DNA from 2 places in the Paenibacillus taichungensis genome. Region 1 is predicted to be linked to the other one. Evidence: predicted binding sites of a transcription regulator. Region 1 holds the regulator's gene; the other holds the start of a gene.
What was found. The regulator LexA, encoded in region 1, represses DNA repair genes until DNA is damaged. The targets are predictions, from matches to a motif close to CGAACATATGTTCG.

Region 1 (9,800 bases):
ACTGGGCCACGACATTCAGAAACGGATAGAGCGTGATGAATACCACAAGCAGCAAAAAGATGGCATTGAAAACTTTAAATACTTTGTATGATTTTGATTCCAGCATATTGCTCCTCCTTTACCACAAGCTTCGTTGTGTCAGTCTGCGTGAAATGGCATTAACCGAGAATACCAGGATCAGTCCAATAATGGATTCGAACAAACCAATGGCGGTAGCATAGCTAAAATTGCTGGACTGCAAACCTACCCGGTACAGATAAGTAGAAATCACGTCAGATGTCTCGTAGATCAGCGGATTGTAAAGGAGCAAGATTTTCTCAAATCCAACCGCAAGGAAATTACCCATGTTCAAAATCAGCAATGTAACGATCGTTGGCAAAATGCCTGGTATGGTTATATGGAGGGTTTGCTTCCAACGGTTCGCACCATCGATCCGCGCAGCCTCATACAAAGAATCATCAATTGTTGTTAATGCAGCCAAATATAGAATGGCTCCCCACCCCATACCTTGCCAAACCTCAGAGGTGATATAGATTGTTCTGAACCATTCCGCACGTTGCATGAAAGGAATGCTGTCTCCAGTAAAGAATGATACCATTCCGTTAATAGAGCCATTAACTGCCGTTAATTGCAGAATCATTCCGGCAACGATAACGATGGACAAGAAGTGCGGAAGATACGATGCGGTCTGCACAAACTTTTTGAAACGTTTGCTTTTCACCTCATTCAGCAGCAATGCAAAAATGATCGGAACTGGGAAGGTGAAAAGTAACGCAAGTCCACCGAGCATAAGTGTGTTCCCAAATACTTTCCAAAAGGTTGGGTCTTGAATGAACATCTGAAAATACCTGAATCCAACCCACGTCTCTCCAAAAATACTGCCTCCCGGTACAAATCGTCTAAATGCGATTACGTTACCGAGCATGGGCCCATATTTGAAAATAATAAGATAGATAATTGGAAGAATTAACAGTGAGTACAGCTGCCAATCTTTGCGAAGCAGAGCTGTAATAGTTCTCAACCTGCTTTCTTTACGTAAAGATGTCATCGTTAGCGTGGTTTTAGCGGTTTCCGACTCCATATGTTATTTCACTCCGATCCTTAGCTTAATAAAATAAAAGCGTTTTCGATCAATGCTTATCATCTCTTCTTTTTGTAGAAGACAAGTAATCAGATGCACTTCACCCCCACCTGCAGAATAAACCAAACCAATGTAAGCGATATCAATTTTGAAAATCACTAGAGGCACATTTCGGTCAAGATGCTTCCCCTTATTTTCTTACTAACCACTTCATGTTGCCTTTCCAGAACTAGATAGTTTACTTCGATTATGTAAAGCGCTTACAAAAGATGTGAAAATTATAGCGAATAACTCCCGCTTCCACTTCATTCAAGTAAGTCAACAGATATTCGCTGTATTCATTCGCATACTAGTCATACTAGTATGTTAGTTATATTCTAAATCAGTAGTTCTTTAATTTCAATAACTTTTAGTAAAAAAAATTATATTTTGTTATTATGGTATAGTTCAAACTGTCCCAAAACAAAAAAACATTGTTAGGTTTTATGGATAAAATACATCTCACAAAACCTAACAATGTTTGAGTAGTGCACTAAAAATACGATTTATGATGCACTTATTGAGAATTTAGCAATGATTCGTTCCAATTCGGATAAATGCTTGATTTGATGGTCAGGCACATACGATTCGGTGTTCTCTTTATTCTCGCGGTTAATCCAAACAGATTGAATACCTGCAGACAACGCTCCACGGATATCAGTTGTAAGCTTATCTCCAACCATCATACTTTCCTCAGGTTGAACTCCCAGCTTACTCAATGCGTGTTCGAAGATCGAAGGATCAGGTTTTCCTTTACCGAACGTACCCGAGATAATAATTTCATCGAATAAAGGAGCCAATTCAGGAACGCCATCAAGTTTCTCTTGTTGTAAAGCAGGACAGCCGTTGGTTAAAAGCAAAAGCTTAAACTTCCCTTGCAGATGACTCAATGTTTCCATCGTTTCTTCATAGACATGGGGTCTTGATCTCCGCTCAGCCCCAAATTGTGAGGCAAGTCGTTCCGCCAGATCTTCACGATCAACACCCAATTTTAACAAGCCGCGACGCCATGACTCTTTACGATATGCGGGTGCAAGTTGCTCCAACTGGCGAAACTCCGGCTGATCGCCACCTGTGAAGTTAGCCCAAAGACCTTCAAACGGGTTAATCCCTATCATTTTGGTAAACGAAAAAGTTTCATAAGATTCATACAGATTACGTGCCTCATTACGAACAGCCTCTTCAAGGTCTTCGGGTTTAATACCCGTCTCTTGAGCTGCAATCAGGCAAGTCTCATGGAAGGCTTCTCGAACACTGCGCTCATCCCACAGTAAAGTATCATCTAGGTCGAACAAAATCGCTTTTAACGCCATTTCGGTCATCTTCCCCTTTATGCAATAATTACTTTTTCTCGTATGTTTCCACGGTGATCTGATGTGCTTTGGCGAATTTCAGAAGACGTTCAGTGATTGCATCGGTATCATAACGATTAAGTAGTTTGGTAAATACCCATCTCTTACCTCGTGCATTATGCTCAATTACAACCGTACCTGGCTCAATTCTGAATTTCACGATATCATCGACTCCAATTGAACGCTCGCGGTTCCCTTTTGTCGTCAAAATCCGATTACTTCCTATTTTGACATAAGGGCGACGGAGCATGAAGATGACTGCCAAAAATACGTACAGCAACATGGTCACCCAGTCCCAAGTGGTCATCGGAGCTTTGACAAGAAATGTACTCATAAAGAGGTACAGGAATGCTAGTCCGATCAGAAAAATAGGAAACAGAAGGCTGCGTCCTTTAAATACGTCCTCACCTGGTGTACCGGAAATCGGTTTACCGCTTTTTTTGCGTTGCTGATTCAACTGCTTAGAATTTTTCCGAACCGTTCTCTCGAACGAACGCGACATGAGAATCCCCCTTAGATGTTCTTTGTATCGGCTTACATAACTGCAAACCAACATTTCCCCCTATAATTTGCAACCTCTAGATAACAGGAAGAAACCTAAATATCATATTGATATCATTAGGTTTCCTTAATGTTTGAGTTTGCCTTGGTGGCCTTGATCGTTCTCATCATCTACAATTTCAATCGAATCCAGTTGCTGTCTGAAATTGCTTCGAATGTTATTCAAATAGATTTCTCTAAGCTTGGCACGCTCTGCGAGCTCTTCCTCTGTCAGTCCAGTGGATTTTTGCTTACGGGCCAATTCATTAATACGTGCTACCAGACTATCTATATCCAAGCTTGTCCCCTCCAAAAATACAAAGTCTTATTAACTTTGACATGATAAGGGCAGCTTGTCAAGCTGACATGCATTAGTGCGTGTGGATATGCAGTCTTATTCTGTGAATTGAGGCAGTATTAAGACTTGCCCCACTTGTATTGAAGTTGACTGAAGTTGATTCACTTTCTTAATTGCTTCTATATATACACGTGTATCCATTGTTTCAGGTTTGTGATCTAATGATATACTCCATAGTGTATCTCCTTGTGAAACTGCCATCTTCCCTCCAGGCAATAAATCTTTCTCATTGCCAGCGAACACAGTGAGTACTGTACTGCATCCAACCAGTATAATTAAGCTTACGATTATTAATTTCAAGACCCAAGTTGGGACATTACCTTTTGCAAAAACCTTCTTAAAATTCCTTATGTTAGTTTCAACCACTTCTGAACGCACCGGTTCGTAAATGCTTTGATAAGTAGAATATCTCATTAAATATCGACCTCCAAACGTTTGTTCCTATCCGTTGAAATCAATATAACACGAACACTTGTTTTGTACAATAACTTTTTAGAACAATTGTTCGCTTTTTTTTGTTGCATCCTACATTCCAATATCTTTCTTCTATTGAAAAGGGAACTGTCATTTGCAGTATTTGATTAGACCAAAAGAAAATTTTCATCTTAATTCGCAAAAAAACATTGATTTTATGGCATTTTATTTAGAACTTATGTTTGTACGAACGGAGGTTCTATGTTATAATTTTCCCAAACGTTAATAAAATGGGGTTGATACGGTATGTCGAAGATATCCAGCAGGCAACAGGCTATTCTGGAGTTTATACGCAATGAAGTCCGGTTGAAGGGGTATCCTCCTTCCGTACGCGAAATTGGTGAAGCCGTTGGATTGGCTTCCAGCTCTACAGTACATGGACATCTGGATCGTTTGGAGAAGAAAGGTCTGATTAGACGTGACCCAACCAAACCAAGAGCCATTGAACTTCTCAGCCAGGAAGAGTCAGAGCATTCACATCAGTTTGCTCACAGCGTTGCTCGCATTCCTGTCGTGGGTAAAGTTACTGCAGGGGTTCCGATCACAGCAACAGAAAATATCGAAGATTACTTCCCTCTTCCCACGCATTATGTAGGCGAACAGAAAGTATTCATGCTTTCTGTCGTAGGAGACAGTATGGTAGAAGCAGGCATTGTTAACGGAGACTATGTTATCGTACGTCAGCAGCAAACTGCAGATAACGGCGATATCGTAGTAGCCATGACTGAAGACGATGAAGCAACGGTAAAAACGTTCTACAAAGAGAAAGATCATATTCGTCTTCAACCGGAAAATTCGACTTTTGAACCGTTGCGTTTGAAACACGTTAGCATCCTGGGCAAAGTCATCGGCCTTTTCCGTGATATTCATTAATATGTATTCTAGTTGTACAGAAGTCTCACAATAAGATACTTAAAGAGGTTGTCCCGTTCAACGGGACAACCTCTTTTTTCTTATACAATATATATTGTTCTACGTTAGTCGATTATTCGCTGCGTTTAAGAATGCTTTTATGATGAGAGAACACTTCAAAACTCTGTTGACCATGGTAAGAACCCATTCCACTTTCCCCTACGCCGCCAAACGGGAGATAATGTGATGTCATATGAGACAAGGTATCATTAATACAACCACCACCAAAAGAAACTTGATTCAGAACCTGATTCTGCAGATCCTCATCCTGAGTGAAGAGATATAATGCCAGTGGTTTTGGACGACGAACAATCTCATCTAGCATGGGGTCGAGGTCGGTATACTTAAATACAGGAAGAATTGGACCAAAGATCTCTTCTTGCATCACTGGGGATTTCCAATCCAATTCCCCGAGAACTGTTGGTTCAATGAGCAGCTGATCACGTTCAGAACGCCCACCGATTATTGCCTTGCCATCTTGGAGCAAAACGGATAAACGATCAAAGTTACGTGCATTGACAATGTGCGGAAAATCAGCATTTTTCATCACGTCATCTCCAAATTTATCCTGAATTTCTGCAGCGATCAATTCAAGTAATTTGTCATGTACGTGCTCGTGTACAAGCAAATAATCCGGAGCAACACAGGTTTGCCCAGCATTCAGGAATTTACCGCGGACAATGCGCTGAGCCGCCAGCTTCACATCCGCATCCTGATGAACAATGACCGGACTTTTACCGCCTAGTTCTAACGTAACTGGAGTCAAATGCTCAGCAGCTGCCTTCATAACAATGCGACCAACACCTGTACTGCCTGTAAAGAAAATATAATCAAACTTTTCTTTCAACAATGCCGTACTCGTCTCAACTTCCCCTTCCATAACTGCCATGTACTCACTAGGAAATATCTCATGGATCAAATCATAAGTTAGACGTGACACGGCTGGGGTTAATTCTGACGGTTTTATAATGGCACAGTTACCCGCAGCAATGGCTCCAATTAGAGGGCCGAAAGCCAGTTGGAACGGATAGTTCCATGGTGCAATAATAAGAGCAACTCCATAAGGTTCAGGATAAATGAAGCTTGTGCCATCGGGTATAGCAGAATTTGTAGGTACAGGTTTTGGTGTAGCCCATTCCTCCAAATGTTCCAATGCAAAATCCAGTTCAACCAACACGATCCGAATCTCAGAGCCATAAGCCTCTGTTTCAGATTTATTTAGATCCACACGAAGTGCGTCAAGAATACGTTGCTGATACTTCTCAATTCCCTGTCTCAATTGCTGAAGAGCATGAATACGGTACTCAATAGACTTCGTTTGTCCTGTATAAAAAAATGTCCGCTGTGCGGCAACCAGTTGCTTCTCTTGTTCCATATTAACATCTCCAATTAATTGTTCAAAATTTAATTTCTAAAAACACAAATGAATTATAACGCAATTATATGAAACTATCAACATATAGATACTGTAAATACAGAGCAAACAATTTAAACATACTCTCGCTTCAACGATATGATCATATCTTAATTAACCATTCTATTTCTTATTGACTACATAAAAAGCCTCAACACTAATATGCCAATATTTTATGCTACGAATGCCAGCTTCCTCTTTACATTTTTATTCCCGTCCCCGTTTTAGTCAAACATGATGTATCCTTCCTTCCAAATGATGGGCACGTGTTCTGTCTATATTTTCTCTCACTGAATTTTTTCTTCATTATATACACTTTGAGGGAGGATCCCCACTGACATCTCTTTATTAGAATAGGATTGACAAAAAAGGAGGTCATTGTTATAATCGCCCTCATATCTTAAGGAAGGATGATTCAGATGATTCGTCGTCTAAAAAAACTAAAGAATGTGGCTACCGCATCACGCTTCTAAGTTACTCAGAAATAAAACTTAGAAGCGAGGAAACTAAAATGAATATAAATCAATTTAATCACTGGTCTGAAATTAAGTATTTAAAGGATATTGTAACCAATCCATTAATCGAAGTCGGCGATTACTCTTATTACTCCGGTTATTATGATAACAATTCATCTTTTGAAGACGGATGCGTGAGATATTTATGGGGAGATGACAAATCCAGGAGCTTATTCAACCCCATTGAGGAATTTGGATGGCAAATAGATCGATTGATTATTGGTAATTATGTATGTATCGCAGCCGGTGTCGTTATTCTTATGGGAGGAAATAACAATCATCATGCGGAGTGGATCACTGTTTATCCGTTCGCTGATCAAATTAGCCATTCCTTCTCACCCAAGAGAGATACCATTATAGAAAGCGATGCATGGATCGGCATGAATGCAATGATTATGCCTGGTGTTACCATTGGTGAAGGTGCGATTGTTGCAGCAGGCTCAGTTGTAACAAAAGATGTCGCCCCTTACACTATAGTTGGTGGCAATCCTGCAAAAGAAGTTAGAAAGCGTTTCTCAGAAGAAGAAATCATGAAGTTAAAAGAAATGCGCTGGTTTGATTGGAAAAGAGAATCAATTGAAGCAGTCACTCACTTACTTTCTAGTTCTTCAATTGACGAGTTATATGAGCACTACTTATCAGAAATTAAGGACTGAGTTCCTATAGATATAAAGCTAGGTAGAATATTATTCTACCTAGCTTTTTTATATCTCCCGCCAAAACAAAAAAGAAAAACCCCTCAGCGCTAAAGCGCCAAGGGATTCAGCTATTAGTACAACGTGATATATTGATCGCGTTCCCATTGGTGGACTTGTGTACGGTTTATGTACGATCCCTTCATATTATTGTTTCTTTCAATATATATGCGCTATATACGACATTTAATAGGAACTAACGTTCGTATATAATCAAATCATAGCTTTTCACGACTTGGGGGATGTTTGGGGGACGAGTTGGGGGACGTCCCCTAAACTTCAAATTAACCGTTAGTACAGCTCCGATGGATCGCAAATCATATGTCCGAAACAACCCTATATAATAGAAGGAAAAAACTGAGCTACTTGAGTAATCCCTTGGAGTTCTATCAATTATCAGCTTGCCCCGTCTCCTTTGTAGTCCTTCTTGCACCAAGTATGCTTCGCGGTGTTCTGGGTAACGAAAAAATATCCATTCACTTTTACATATTTAATTGAATATGTAGGATTTATTGTTTAGACAACCTTTGTTAATTTTTGTAATATTAATTCTTAATTAACCCTGAGGAGGAAATAAGAACCAATGAAAAGAAAGATCAATCTACTATTAATTTTCACGCTTATTTTGTCTGTGTTTATCCCTTTATCTTCTGTAAGTGCTTATACGGGTGGCTATGCTAATGGCAAAGATTCCACAATTATGATTCCTGATATCTACTTTATTACAAAGCCACATGACTCTAAAGTTGTAACAACATTAATTACCGATAATAATGAAACGACAGGAGCTTTACTTCCTAAAAATAAAATGGTAATGATTGATTTAGGAACAGATAGAACAATTGATTCCTTTAAAATTAACAGCGATTTAAAAAATATGAGAATTAACTTTTACGATAGATCGACTGGTTATTTAAGTGAGTTCACCCTAAAAGGTGGGACTGGAACACTCGAACCACTACCCAACGGAAAAGTTATAAGTAAAGTGAGATACATTACTTTGTACACAATGTCTGGAGAAGACATTAATATTAACGAACTTGACTTCTTCTATAGTAAGGATCCGAATACATCACCTGATCCGGTTGATCCAGTAGATCCAGCTGCAGATCGTGCCATTCTAGTTGTAACGATGACAACAGGCCTTGAAAAAGAGTTTGATCTCCCAATGAGTGATGTAAATGCATTCCTCAACTGGTACGATGCTCGTGATGAAGGCGCTGGCCCGGCCAAGTTCGCCATAAACAAATATGGCAACAACAAAGGTCCATTCAGCAAGCGTACAGATTACGTGATATTCGATAAGATTTTGACATTTGAAGTAAGTGAATACACGACCAACTAATTACACGACTCTGTGCTTATTGCACGGAGTCTTTTCTTTACAGAAATATATGGAAATAACCAAATAGGTCTGATAGACTATTCTGGATTGATTACAAAACTGGAGGACATATGAAAGAAAAAGTTGAGTATATTGTTGTAGTTTCTATGGTCGCTTGTGTTCTGTTGATTATTTTTGGATTCAGTTTAGTATTGTTTTTAAATATGTTTATTAATATTAAGAGAAGAATCAGTGGTGAAAATTCAAAATTGAGACCTTGTGTTTCTTGTGGACATTCCATCTCTAGATCTGCTCTTTTGTGTCCTAATTGCGGACATAGTTACGGAAAAGAGAGTAGTATTTATGATTCTATAATAGCTTGTTTTATATTAGGAGTATTTACGCTTGGAGCAGGAATAGGAGCATTAATAGAGTTTCTCCCTGATTTTATGGGGAGGAGGTAGAAATGAGTTTGATTGATTACATAGATGAAGGAAATGATTGGAAGACACGGATGCATTTTTATGATTGTTGAAATGACACCTCTTGCCATGATACCTGTGTCAGCAATGTTGGATATATTAAAAGATTTTTGACATCAAAAAGGAGCCTATAAATGGCTCCTATTTTTATACCCGAAATTCATACTGTTCTCGAAAGTATCTCCCGCCCATGATTTTAATGGATACTGGACTATACTCTTCTACCTGTCCCCCATAGTCAATGATGTGTTCGTGATCACCTAGGACATGCCAGACAGAAACACGGACTTGCTGCGAAGAAATCCATATCTGTGGATAATATCTTATATGTATAATTCATCTCATCACCAAATCTACCAATTCGACAAAAGGCATGTACTTCCTGCACATAATGACTTATAAACCACAAATTCCATAATAATATTTGTTCATCCAACATTTAACAACAATATGATTTACAAACATAACTTACATATGGTATATTTATCCATGGTTGGCCAACCTAATTATGTAAGAGGCTCTTCGACATCTTTAAGTTCAAATAACAACATAAAACAGAATCTACTTTATTGGTTCTAGTATATTTGGGAGGTTTGAATATGAAAAGATTAAGA
Region 2 (9,800 bases), 710 kb from region 1:
AACGCCAGCGACGGCGAACGATATCGAGTGCTGAACGAATAAATTCCGCTAATGGATGATGTAGTTCATTTCTTCTCCGATCCAGAAAGACAGGCACGCCATAGTCCCTGAATAGGGGCTCAGCAATGTCGGCATATGTATCCAACTGACGAACAAGCACTGCCATATCTCGATAACGCGCACCTTCATCTTGCGCCAGACGACGCATCTCACGAAGTGCTCCTTCCATCTCAGTCCGGCGGTTCTCAGCGACGTACAGTCGGACACCTGCATCACGCCCCTCGCTCTTCCAGCGAACTCTGCGATCAAAGCCAGCCTCCAAATGCGCCAGTCCAGGACTGCCCTCATATCTCGGCAAAACTTCCGGTTGAAGCACGGTTGTCTCATTAAAAACACCCAGATCCTCAGCCATACCTTTGAGACGTGCATATGCACTCGCTGTGGGATGGAACAGCTCCAGTTCTGCTGGAAGTGCGCCGTGGTCGTAAGCACGATCCAACGTCAATGCAATTGTGACGGAAGAAGCTTGCAGCATCAATCTTCCAATGACACTCATTTCCTGCGGAGTAAATCCCTGAAATCCATCGATCCAGATCTGTGCATCTTGCAGCAACGTGCTCTCCGGCAACCGCTCTGTCAGTTCAGTCAACGTGTCTTCATCATCGATATATAGTTCGGTTAATTCCTTTTCATAATCACGGTATATAAGTAGCAAGTCATGCAGCTTGTCTCCCAGAATCGGTGCAGAAGAGGAAGTATTCCATGCGGAAAGTCCTTCTTCAAGTGAAGTGGGGTCAAGTTCATAACGTTTAAACTCACTGTATAAATCATTTAAGTCTCCTATAAATCCCAGCTGGCTGCCTGATGCTCCAAACAACTTCAATTCTTCCTTTCGACGCTGAAGCACTTTGTAGAGCAGCATTTTTTTGCCTTCAGCCCCAATGGGAATACGTGCAGAACCACCTGCCTCCTGCATTACCCGATAGGCCAATCGGCGAAAACCAAGCACTTCAGCACGCATGGTACCTTTAATAGCCCCTGAAGATACCAGTGACTGTTCAGTTCGAAACGAACTCTGTTCCGGGACCAGAAGAATCAGTGGTTTACCTTGTGGTTCCTTATGAAGCAGGGATGTGATTTCCCGGGTAATCAGCGCACTCTTACCGCTGCCTGCCCGGCCAATAACAAAGCGTACGGACATGTTTAATCCTCCAAACCATCACGAACAAGATTTTAATTCCCAGTATAACATATCTGACTTGGTTCGGAACATACGTTTGCCACTATCCGGCAATTACAGAAAGCTTCTCCACGAGCATAGCAAAGAGCCCACAGCTTATGAAAACAGTGGACTCTTTGCGTAAATGTATATTCGATCTTAAAATGAAATCGCGCTCAATTAATTCTTTTTGCTGCGTACTTCGAAGATGGAAAATTTCAGGTAATGACCTTCGTCTACGCCCAAAATTTGCGGGTGATCCTTACCGGCTGCTTTCCAGTCGATCAGACGCAGTACTTTGCCTGCATCTTCGGCTGCATCCGCAATAGTTTCTAGGAAGAGATCCGGACGCATGTGGTATGAACAGCTTGCCGTTACTAAATACCCACCCTCATTCACCAGCTTCATTCCTTGGAGATTGATATCCTTATATCCACGGCATGCGCCTTTGACTGCTGATTTCGTTTTGGCAAAGGCTGGTGGATCGAGGATAACCACATCAAATGTTTTACCACCGGCTGCAAGCGCTTTGGACGTATCCACTTTCTGTTCACCAGCACGTGCACGTACGTTACGCTCATCTAGGCCTTTCACCTGTTCACGCAAGTATTGGAATGCATCCGCAACGACAAATTCGACCCGATCAGTAAAACCGTTCAGCTCTACGTTGGTACGTGCACTTTCAATCGCATGTTCTGAGATATCAAGACATGTTACTTTTTTTGCTCCATATTTGCAGGCGTTCAATGTGAAGCTGCCTGTGTGGGAGAAACATTCCAGCACAGTGGCCCCATCCCAATAAGGGAACGTCACAACCTTGCCACTTTTATTCACAGGAAGCAACTGCTGCGTACCATCCTGCTCAGTCTGTTGGAGCGTAATACCACTCTTATAACCCCAACCCTTCATAAGTGGTTCAATGGCTGCACGATTCTCGCGTTGGTCGAAGAAGTACCCTGTCTTCTGACCTTCCACGATATCCACCTTAATAAGCAATCCATTCTCCGTTACCGTGACATGACGAGGGCACTCCCCGTACAATGGTCCCTTCGTCTGCTCCAAACCTTCCAGTTCACGAATGGATACATCACTGCGTTCATAGATGCCTTCCGGCTGCATCACTTCAATTAGAGCTTGTACAATCGCTTCGCGGCAACGGTCCATGCCGAGTGTGAGCAATTGAACAACAAGGATGCTGCCAAAACGGTCAACGATCAGTCCTGGCAGGAAATCAGCTTCCCCATAAACGAGACGGTATGCCTCTCCATCCTGGATAAAACGCTCCCGGTGGCGCAAGCAATCGCGGAAACGCGCTGCAAAAAACGCGGTGTCCATCTGTTCAAACTCCAAAGGTTGATACGCCACGACTCGAACTGTGATTTGAGATGCAGGATTATAGTATCCCGTCGCAAGATAGCGACCTTGGTGATTCAATACGTTGACCAGATCTCCCGGTTCGGGGTTTCCTTCAACAGAGGCAATTTCATTGTTATATATCCATGGATGTGCATGTTCAAGCCGCTTTTTGCGGCTGCGTTCCAGTGTAACTGATGGCAAGATAGATCCACTTCTTTCATAGTTAGTTGTTGAAAAGATAGGTTTGGTGCAAAGGTGACCGCTACGGGGATGGATTGGACTTTCGATAACCGTTACGTCGTTGTACAGGTGAATCTCAAATTCCACACTTGCCACTGCGATGACAGAACAACCTTCCGATCGCTGTTATCCCCAGATTTTTTTTGATATCCTTTTCAGAAGGGAAAATCCGGGGATAAAGGCGAGCGCTTCGCTTCTTCAGGTTTTTTCTGCCCTCTCCGTTATCGTGTGAATCTTTAGATCAACCCATATGACCGTAAGCGTTTCGCTTCTACAGTTCCAATTCCATCCTCCTCCGCTACGTTTGCAGAATCTCCGTATCTTTTGATTGGGGGTGCGGTATTTTGGGTGACCATTAAGGAAACTTCTCGGTCTTTCAGACGCTGTTGATTCCAGAATTCCGTTAGCCTGTCATGGTTGTCCTTATTTACTCATAGGATGAGAATAAGGATATGCACGGAAGGAATGATGTTAACTCATGTTCAGAGATGTTGTGCTGCCCCTATTGTATGGGCTTCTTATCTTTTTTGGCGGGATGAAGCTGATGGAAACAGCCTTACAGCGGATGGCCGGGCCCATGCTGGCTGGATGGCTGGGCCGGGCTACCTCTGCTCCCTGGAAAGGCATGGCTTTTAGCGCGGGCGCTACAGCCCTGCTGCAAAGCAGTACTGCCGTCACCGTACTCACCATTGGACTGGCGAACGCCAGATTAATTACCTACGGACGCACACTTGGCATTATTCTTGGCACCAACATCGGGACGTGCCTGACCACCGAGTTGGTCGGATTGCAGATTGGGCGTGTTTCCCTGCCTCTGCTTGCCTTGTCTCTGACAGGCTGGGCCGTCTTTGTTGTGCTTGGTGAACGAAATCAGTTCGCTCCTGAACGCACACGCCGGACACTGTTTACGATGCAATACAGCTTTCTCGCGTCAGCCGGATTTGCCCTCGTCATGACAGGCATTCAAGTGATGCAATCCATTGCCGTACCCCTGCGTAGTATGGGTGTATTCCAGTGGTTCCTGGATCGATCAGCAGACAGCTTGTGGTGGGGCTTTCTGGCAGGTGCCTGTCTGACGGCCCTAATTCATAGCAGCGCAGCTGTCATTAGCATGGCGATTACGCTTGCAGCCACAGGCGTACTGCCTGTGGAGATCGGCATCGCTATTGTGATCGGGTCGAACGTGGGGACCTGTATCACCGCCGTGATTGCTGCCGCTGGCGGAGCATCCGCGGGCAAATTTGTCGCAGCCTCCCATGTCGTATTAAACATAGCGGGGGCGCTGCTATTTATGCCGCTGATCGGCCAGCTGCATGCAGCTTCGGCCTGGCTATCAGCGGATAACGGGGCGCAGATTGCGCACGCCCAGACCCTTTTTAACGTCACCAGTTCACTGCTTGCCTTGCCATTCTGTTACTTGCCGATTTGGCACAAAAAACCACCGGTCTCCACCCCAGTGGCGAAGTCACCCGTGGCCTGATGCTCAAAAAGCTCTTAACAAACAGTAGCGATACGTCACGCAACAGAAAATAGCTATACGTTAATGCCTAATTTGCTTAGTGCCACACGTAAAATGTCATCGTTATTATCGTATCCACTTTGCTGCTGTCTGGACCAAGCTTCTTCCGGAGTGTACCAATCCACACCTTTGATTTCTTCAATCTGAGGCTGCAGGTCGCCGCTTTCCGCTTCAACGAGATAATAATGAACTTCCTTATCCACCGGACCAAGCTCTGCATGCTGATACGTATAGGCGATGATATCGACGGGTTCTACTATTCGGCCAACTATGCCTGTCTCTTCCAGAATCTCACGTAGTGCAGTCTGTTCCACCGTTTCTCCATCTTCCATTTTGCCCTTGGCGAGAGTCGTTTTGCCGTAGCGATCTACAATCAGTTGAATTTGAAGCTTTCCGTCTTCTCCCGTGCGGTAGACGACTCCGCCTGCCGAAATTTCTTTTCTGTTCATGTTGCTCTCCCCCATTACGGAATTGTCTTTATCTTTTTTTGGAAAAAGAAGGACCTCATCTCCACGGGTACGCTCCCCAAGGAAATGAAATCCTTGTTTCTGACGCCTCGATTACATCGCTGCGGACTTGAGATTTTCCTCCAACACTCGAACCAGCGTAGCCTGGCTTTCATTCACACCCGCCTCGGTCACTTTGACACGGCATACTTTGCCTACCATATCCATGGAACCATCAAAGACCAGCTGAATGTAATTGTCACTATAACCGTGCAGTTTACCACTGCCTTCACAGCCCTTGGCTTCACCTTCAGGAATGACATCCAGTACTTGCCCCACAAACTGTTTGGCGTATGCCAGTTGCATTTGCTCGGATAGATCAATTAGTTCATGCACGCGTGCATTTTTAACTTCCTCATCCACCTGATCCTCCATACGCGCTGCCGGTGTTCCGGTCCGCTTGGAATATGGGAATACGTGCATTTCGGAAAAACCGATTTTCTTCATCAGCTCGTAGCCGTTACGGAACATCTCATCCGTCTCACCCGGGAACCCAACAATAACGTCGGTTGTAATCGCTACATCCGGCATCGCTTCCCGAATGCGAAGCATTTTATTGTAAAACTCTTCGGTCGTATATTTACGGCGCATACGTTTCAGTACGGTATCATCACCCGCTTGCAGCGGAATGTGGAAGTGCCGCACAAGTTTGTCTGAACGTTTGATCACATCCAGCATCCGATCATCAATCTGACTGGCTTCAATCGAACTGATCCGAATACGCTCCAGGCCCTCTACCTTATCCAAGTCCCATAGCAGATCTGTCAGATCGTAATTCTCCATGTCATCCCCGTATCCACCAGTATGAATGCCTGTCAGGACAATTTCCTTGTACCCGGCGTGCACCAGTTGATGAGCCTGTTGGATGATGCTATTTGCTTCCCGGCTACGGGAAAGTCCACGTGACCACGGAATAATGCAGAACGTACAGAAGTTATTGCAGCCATCCTGAATTTTCAGAAATGCACGGGTACGATCGGCAAAATCCGGTACGTCCATCTCTTCAAATACCCGCGTTTTCATGATATTGCGCACAGCATTGACGGGCTGACGAGATTCCTGAATTTCATTGACATATGGCAAGATTTTGTCCCGATCCTGTGTACCGATAACAAGATCCACACCAGGGATGTCCAGAATCTCTGCCGGAGAAGTTTGCGCATAACAGCCTGTAACGGCTACAATCGCATCCGGGTTGCGCCGAATGGCACGACGGATAATCTGGCGGCTTTTTTTGTCGCCGGTATTGGTTACTGTACAAGTATTAATCAAGTATACATCCGCTGTCTGTTCGTCAAAGTCTACCTGATCGTATCCTTCGTTTTTGAACAATTGCCAAATCGCCTCTGTATCATAAAAATTAACTTTGCAGCCTAAGGTGTAAAACGCCACGGATGGCATAATTACATTCCCCCCATTTCTCCGGATTCATATAAGACGCAAGTTAGCGCCGCCATTCCAGCTGTCTCGGCCCGCAAGATGCGTTTGCCCAGTCCAACGGATACAGCACCCGCCTGATCGGCTTCAATCGTTTCCCTCTCCGAGAATCCGCCCTCAGGTCCAACAACGATCAACACTTCTGCACTCGCACCAGGTGCAAGCTGCTCCACAAACGGCTTCAAAGCGTCTCTTAACTGCTTGCCATTTTCCTTTTCATAACAATAACATACCAGACTGTAGCCCTCAAAAGAAGATAGCAGCCCTTTCCAGGAAAGTGGCTGCTCGACGGATGGAATGCGGTTCCGATGGCTTTGTTCAGCGGCTTCCTTCGCGATTTTCCGCCACCGCTCCAACCGTTTGCCTTCTTTCTTGGCATCATATTGCACAATCGTACGCTCAGACAGGAAAGGAACAAAGGAAACCGCTCCGATCTCTGTACATCTTTGAATGACCGTCTCCATCTTATCGCCTTTTGGCAAGCTTTGAGCCACGGTTACACGTATACGCGCTTCATGGTCCATTTCGAGAGATTCCACAATATTCGCTGTTACTTGCTGGGCTTCGATGCTTTCAATCTGCACCAAAGCTTCTTTGGAGTTTCCGTCACTGACAATCAGTTTATCTCCAGGTTTACCACGCATCACTTTGCCGATATGGCGTGCATCATCACCCGTGATGACCACGGAATGTTCATTAAACTGTTCTGCAGATACAAAATAACGCTGCATTAGTCTGTCCACCCATTCTATCCTGTTATGACTGGAATTCACCCCGCTGATGGCCGGCGTGAATCCAATCGCCACAGATGATCATACAACTTTTATGTCCTTCTGACCAGTATTTCAGTCCCATACACTATACGTTTCTAACGATATAAACCGATGATTAGCCTTGCCAGATCCAGATACATATTCTGGGCAAATTGATATAAAGGTTGAATCGTCGCATTTTGCAATGGAGGAATAACAAGGATCAACAGGAAAATAAATATGGACCATTGCTCTACCCCTTGTAGTTTGCGGCTGATTGAAGGCGGCAGAATATCCTCCAGAATTCGATATCCGTCCAATGGAGGTAACGGAATAAGATTAAAGAGAAAAAGGAAAAAGTTCGTCAGGTTAAATATGGAGAAAAACATGGAGATTGCCGTAAGCAACCGTTCATTCTCAATGCCACCCAATGCCCCCGAACCAACCAGGGATGCATAGATGATCGTACCGATGATCGCGAGCAGCAAGTTACTCACAGGCCCTGCTACAGATACAATGACACCCATTAATCTCGGTTTGTCAAAGTTGGCCCGATTCACTGGAACAGGGCGTGCCCAACCAAAACCAGCAATAAGGAGCAGTAGCACACCAAACAAGTCAAAATGTACAACTGGATTCAGTGTAACCCTGCCCAGCAGCTTGGCTGTTGGATCGCCGAATTTGTTGGCAAAATAGGCATGAGAGAATTCATGCACCGTAAAAGCAATCAGAATCGCCAACAGGAAAAACGGCAGTTGATCCAGCGGATAACGAAAGAACGAGTTTAAGTCCATCGGTTACCTCTTTCTGGCCACAAACGCGACCCAGTCCTCATCGCGGTGCACCGAACTTATTTCGAAGCCGGAAGCAACGAGCGCATCATGGACAAGCTGCTCTTTATTTTTCCAGATGCCTGAAGTAATATAAACGCCGCCAGACTCAAGCGCATGATAGACATCATCCACAAACAGCATAATAATCTCAGCCAAAATGTTGGCAACGATAACTTTCACCGGAAGCTTCACGCCCAGCGCAGGGTCCTGACTGCCCAGAACAGACAGCAGATCACTCTCTTTCACCGTAATTTGTTGTCCCAGCCCATTCAGTTCCACATTTTCCTTGGCACTTGCTACCGCAACCGGATCAAGGTCCAGCGCGAGCACATGTTTTGCTCCGAGATGGACAGCTCCAATAGCCAAGATGCCAGAGCCTGTACCCACGTCAATGACTTCCTCGCCACCCTGAATGACCGATTCCAGTGTACGCAGACAAAGCGAAGTGGTTGGATGTGTTCCTGTACCAAACGCCATGCCTGGATCAAGCTCAATAATTTTCTCATTTGGGCTTTCCGGTGTATACTCTTCCCATGTCGGTTTAATGGTTAGACGTTCCGAGACACGTACTGGCTTGAAATATTGTTTCCAGGCGTTCGCCCAGTCATTTTCATCCACTGTTCGAGTCTCAAAACGAACCTCCCCCGTTTGGATATCGAATTCGGAAAGTTGCTCAATGCGTGGACTTACTTCAGATTGCAATGCATCCATGTCCGTACCTTCGGAAAAGTATCCTTTAATGACCGCAAAGCCTTCAGGAATATCATTCAATGGAAACTCGTACAACTCGCCATACGTTGTATCCCGCTTTTTATTTAAAGTACCGGACTCTTCAATTGAGACCCCTCCAGCACCCGCTTCATGTAAAAAATTCGAAATCATCTCCACAGCTTCTTCTGTGGTATGTATTGTTAGTTCATGCCATAACATACTTCGTTTTTCCTCCTCATTTTTCAAACATCCCAACCATTGTACTACACAAGCGAGCAGGAGTACAAAACCGCAGCAGTAAAAGAAACAACAAAAACAGGATACCCGCAGCCTGACTGCTCGAATACCCTGTTTTAATTATGACTACACTCGATTAACTTGTTAGCAAAAGCGTCCACCATTCTGGGTAATCATCTCTGCAGCTTGCGGGAGAGAGTCACTGGATACGGATACTGTCAGCAAGATTTCTTGCTTGGGCCTGCCTTCAGAGCCAGCTTCCGGATCGTCATACACTTGTCCACCCGACAATACTTCGGTCTCGTCGCTAATAAGGGAAAGTACATTCAGCTCACCACTGAATCCCCCAATCACGGCCATGGTTGAGTTAACTGTGCTCTCAGCCGCTCCCCGATCCACTGAAGACGATGTGTCATTCAGACTCTCGATACTCAATTGGTTCGGGTGCAGCAATTCCAGAGCTCTGCGTGCAGATTCAGCCTCGGACCAGCTTGTAAACACTGCTTCGATAATCACTGCAGAGCGACCTTCAGTCATGAATCTCCCGACCCTGACGACGATCGGCCGCTTCACTGCGGCGCAAAGCCTCTATATCTTCATGATCCGCAGCTTCGGCACTGAATTCCACATCCTCATTTTTGGCGGACTGCATTCTCTTCATCTTTTCCGTTTTCGTCAAAATCTTGCCTGGACGTTCATGTTCTGCCATCGTTATGCTCCTCCTTCAAAATAGGTATCTATATAAAATGAACTAATACTTGTTACACTGTACCACTCCGACTGTAGTACCATCCTCCGATCGCTGTTATCCCCAGATTTCTTCATCTCCCTTCTTAAAGGGAGAAATCCGGTGATAGCGTATGCTTCCGAAGTAGCTTTCTTGCGAATGCTTTCAGGCGAACGCTTCACTTCTTCAGATTGGTTCTACACTCTCCGTTAAAGTGTAATGCTCTGTCCATCTTATATAGATTTGGTGAAACTAAATCATAC

Region 2: addB (helicase-exonuclease AddAB subunit AddB) is a predicted target of LexA. The motif match lies at 1,267-1,280, and genes of this name have one in related genera.

What each region holds. Positions count from the first base shown of each region.
Region 1 is NZ_CP194720.1:1,771,897-1,781,696, reverse strand. Features, by position in the region: gene ACR1R9_RS08285 (carbohydrate ABC transporter permease) at 1-106, opposite strand, end outside; gene ACR1R9_RS08280 (ABC transporter permease) at 119-1,081, opposite strand; gene ACR1R9_RS08275 (HAD family hydrolase) at 1,627-2,433, opposite strand; gene ACR1R9_RS08270 (hypothetical protein) at 2,462-2,974, opposite strand; gene ACR1R9_RS08265 (DUF896 domain-containing protein) at 3,101-3,310, opposite strand; gene ACR1R9_RS08260 (LysM peptidoglycan-binding domain-containing protein) at 3,407-3,784, opposite strand; gene lexA (transcriptional repressor LexA) at 4,091-4,717, shown strand; gene ACR1R9_RS08250 (aldehyde dehydrogenase) at 4,830-6,131, opposite strand; gene ACR1R9_RS08245 (CatB-related O-acetyltransferase) at 6,682-7,341, shown strand; gene ACR1R9_RS08240 (hypothetical protein) at 7,964-8,725, shown strand; gene ACR1R9_RS08235 (hypothetical protein) at 8,836-9,168, shown strand; gene ACR1R9_RS08230 (hypothetical protein) at 9,786-9,800, shown strand, end outside.
Region 2 is NZ_CP194720.1:1,057,705-1,067,504, reverse strand. Features, by position in the region: gene addB (helicase-exonuclease AddAB subunit AddB) at 1-1,201, opposite strand, end outside; gene ACR1R9_RS04865 (class I SAM-dependent rRNA methyltransferase) at 1,400-2,776, opposite strand; gene ACR1R9_RS04860 (Na/Pi cotransporter family protein) at 3,294-4,295, shown strand; gene ACR1R9_RS04855 (NUDIX hydrolase) at 4,349-4,783, opposite strand; gene mtaB (tRNA (N(6)-L-threonylcarbamoyladenosine(37)-C(2))-methylthiotransferase MtaB) at 4,895-6,241, opposite strand; gene ACR1R9_RS04845 (16S rRNA (uracil(1498)-N(3))-methyltransferase) at 6,244-7,008, opposite strand; gene ACR1R9_RS04840 (site-2 protease family protein) at 7,146-7,823, opposite strand; gene prmA (50S ribosomal protein L11 methyltransferase) at 7,827-8,792, opposite strand; gene ACR1R9_RS04830 (hypothetical protein) at 8,955-9,347, opposite strand; gene ACR1R9_RS04825 (YfhD family protein) at 9,340-9,519, opposite strand; gene ACR1R9_RS04820 (hypothetical protein) at 9,790-9,800, opposite strand, start outside.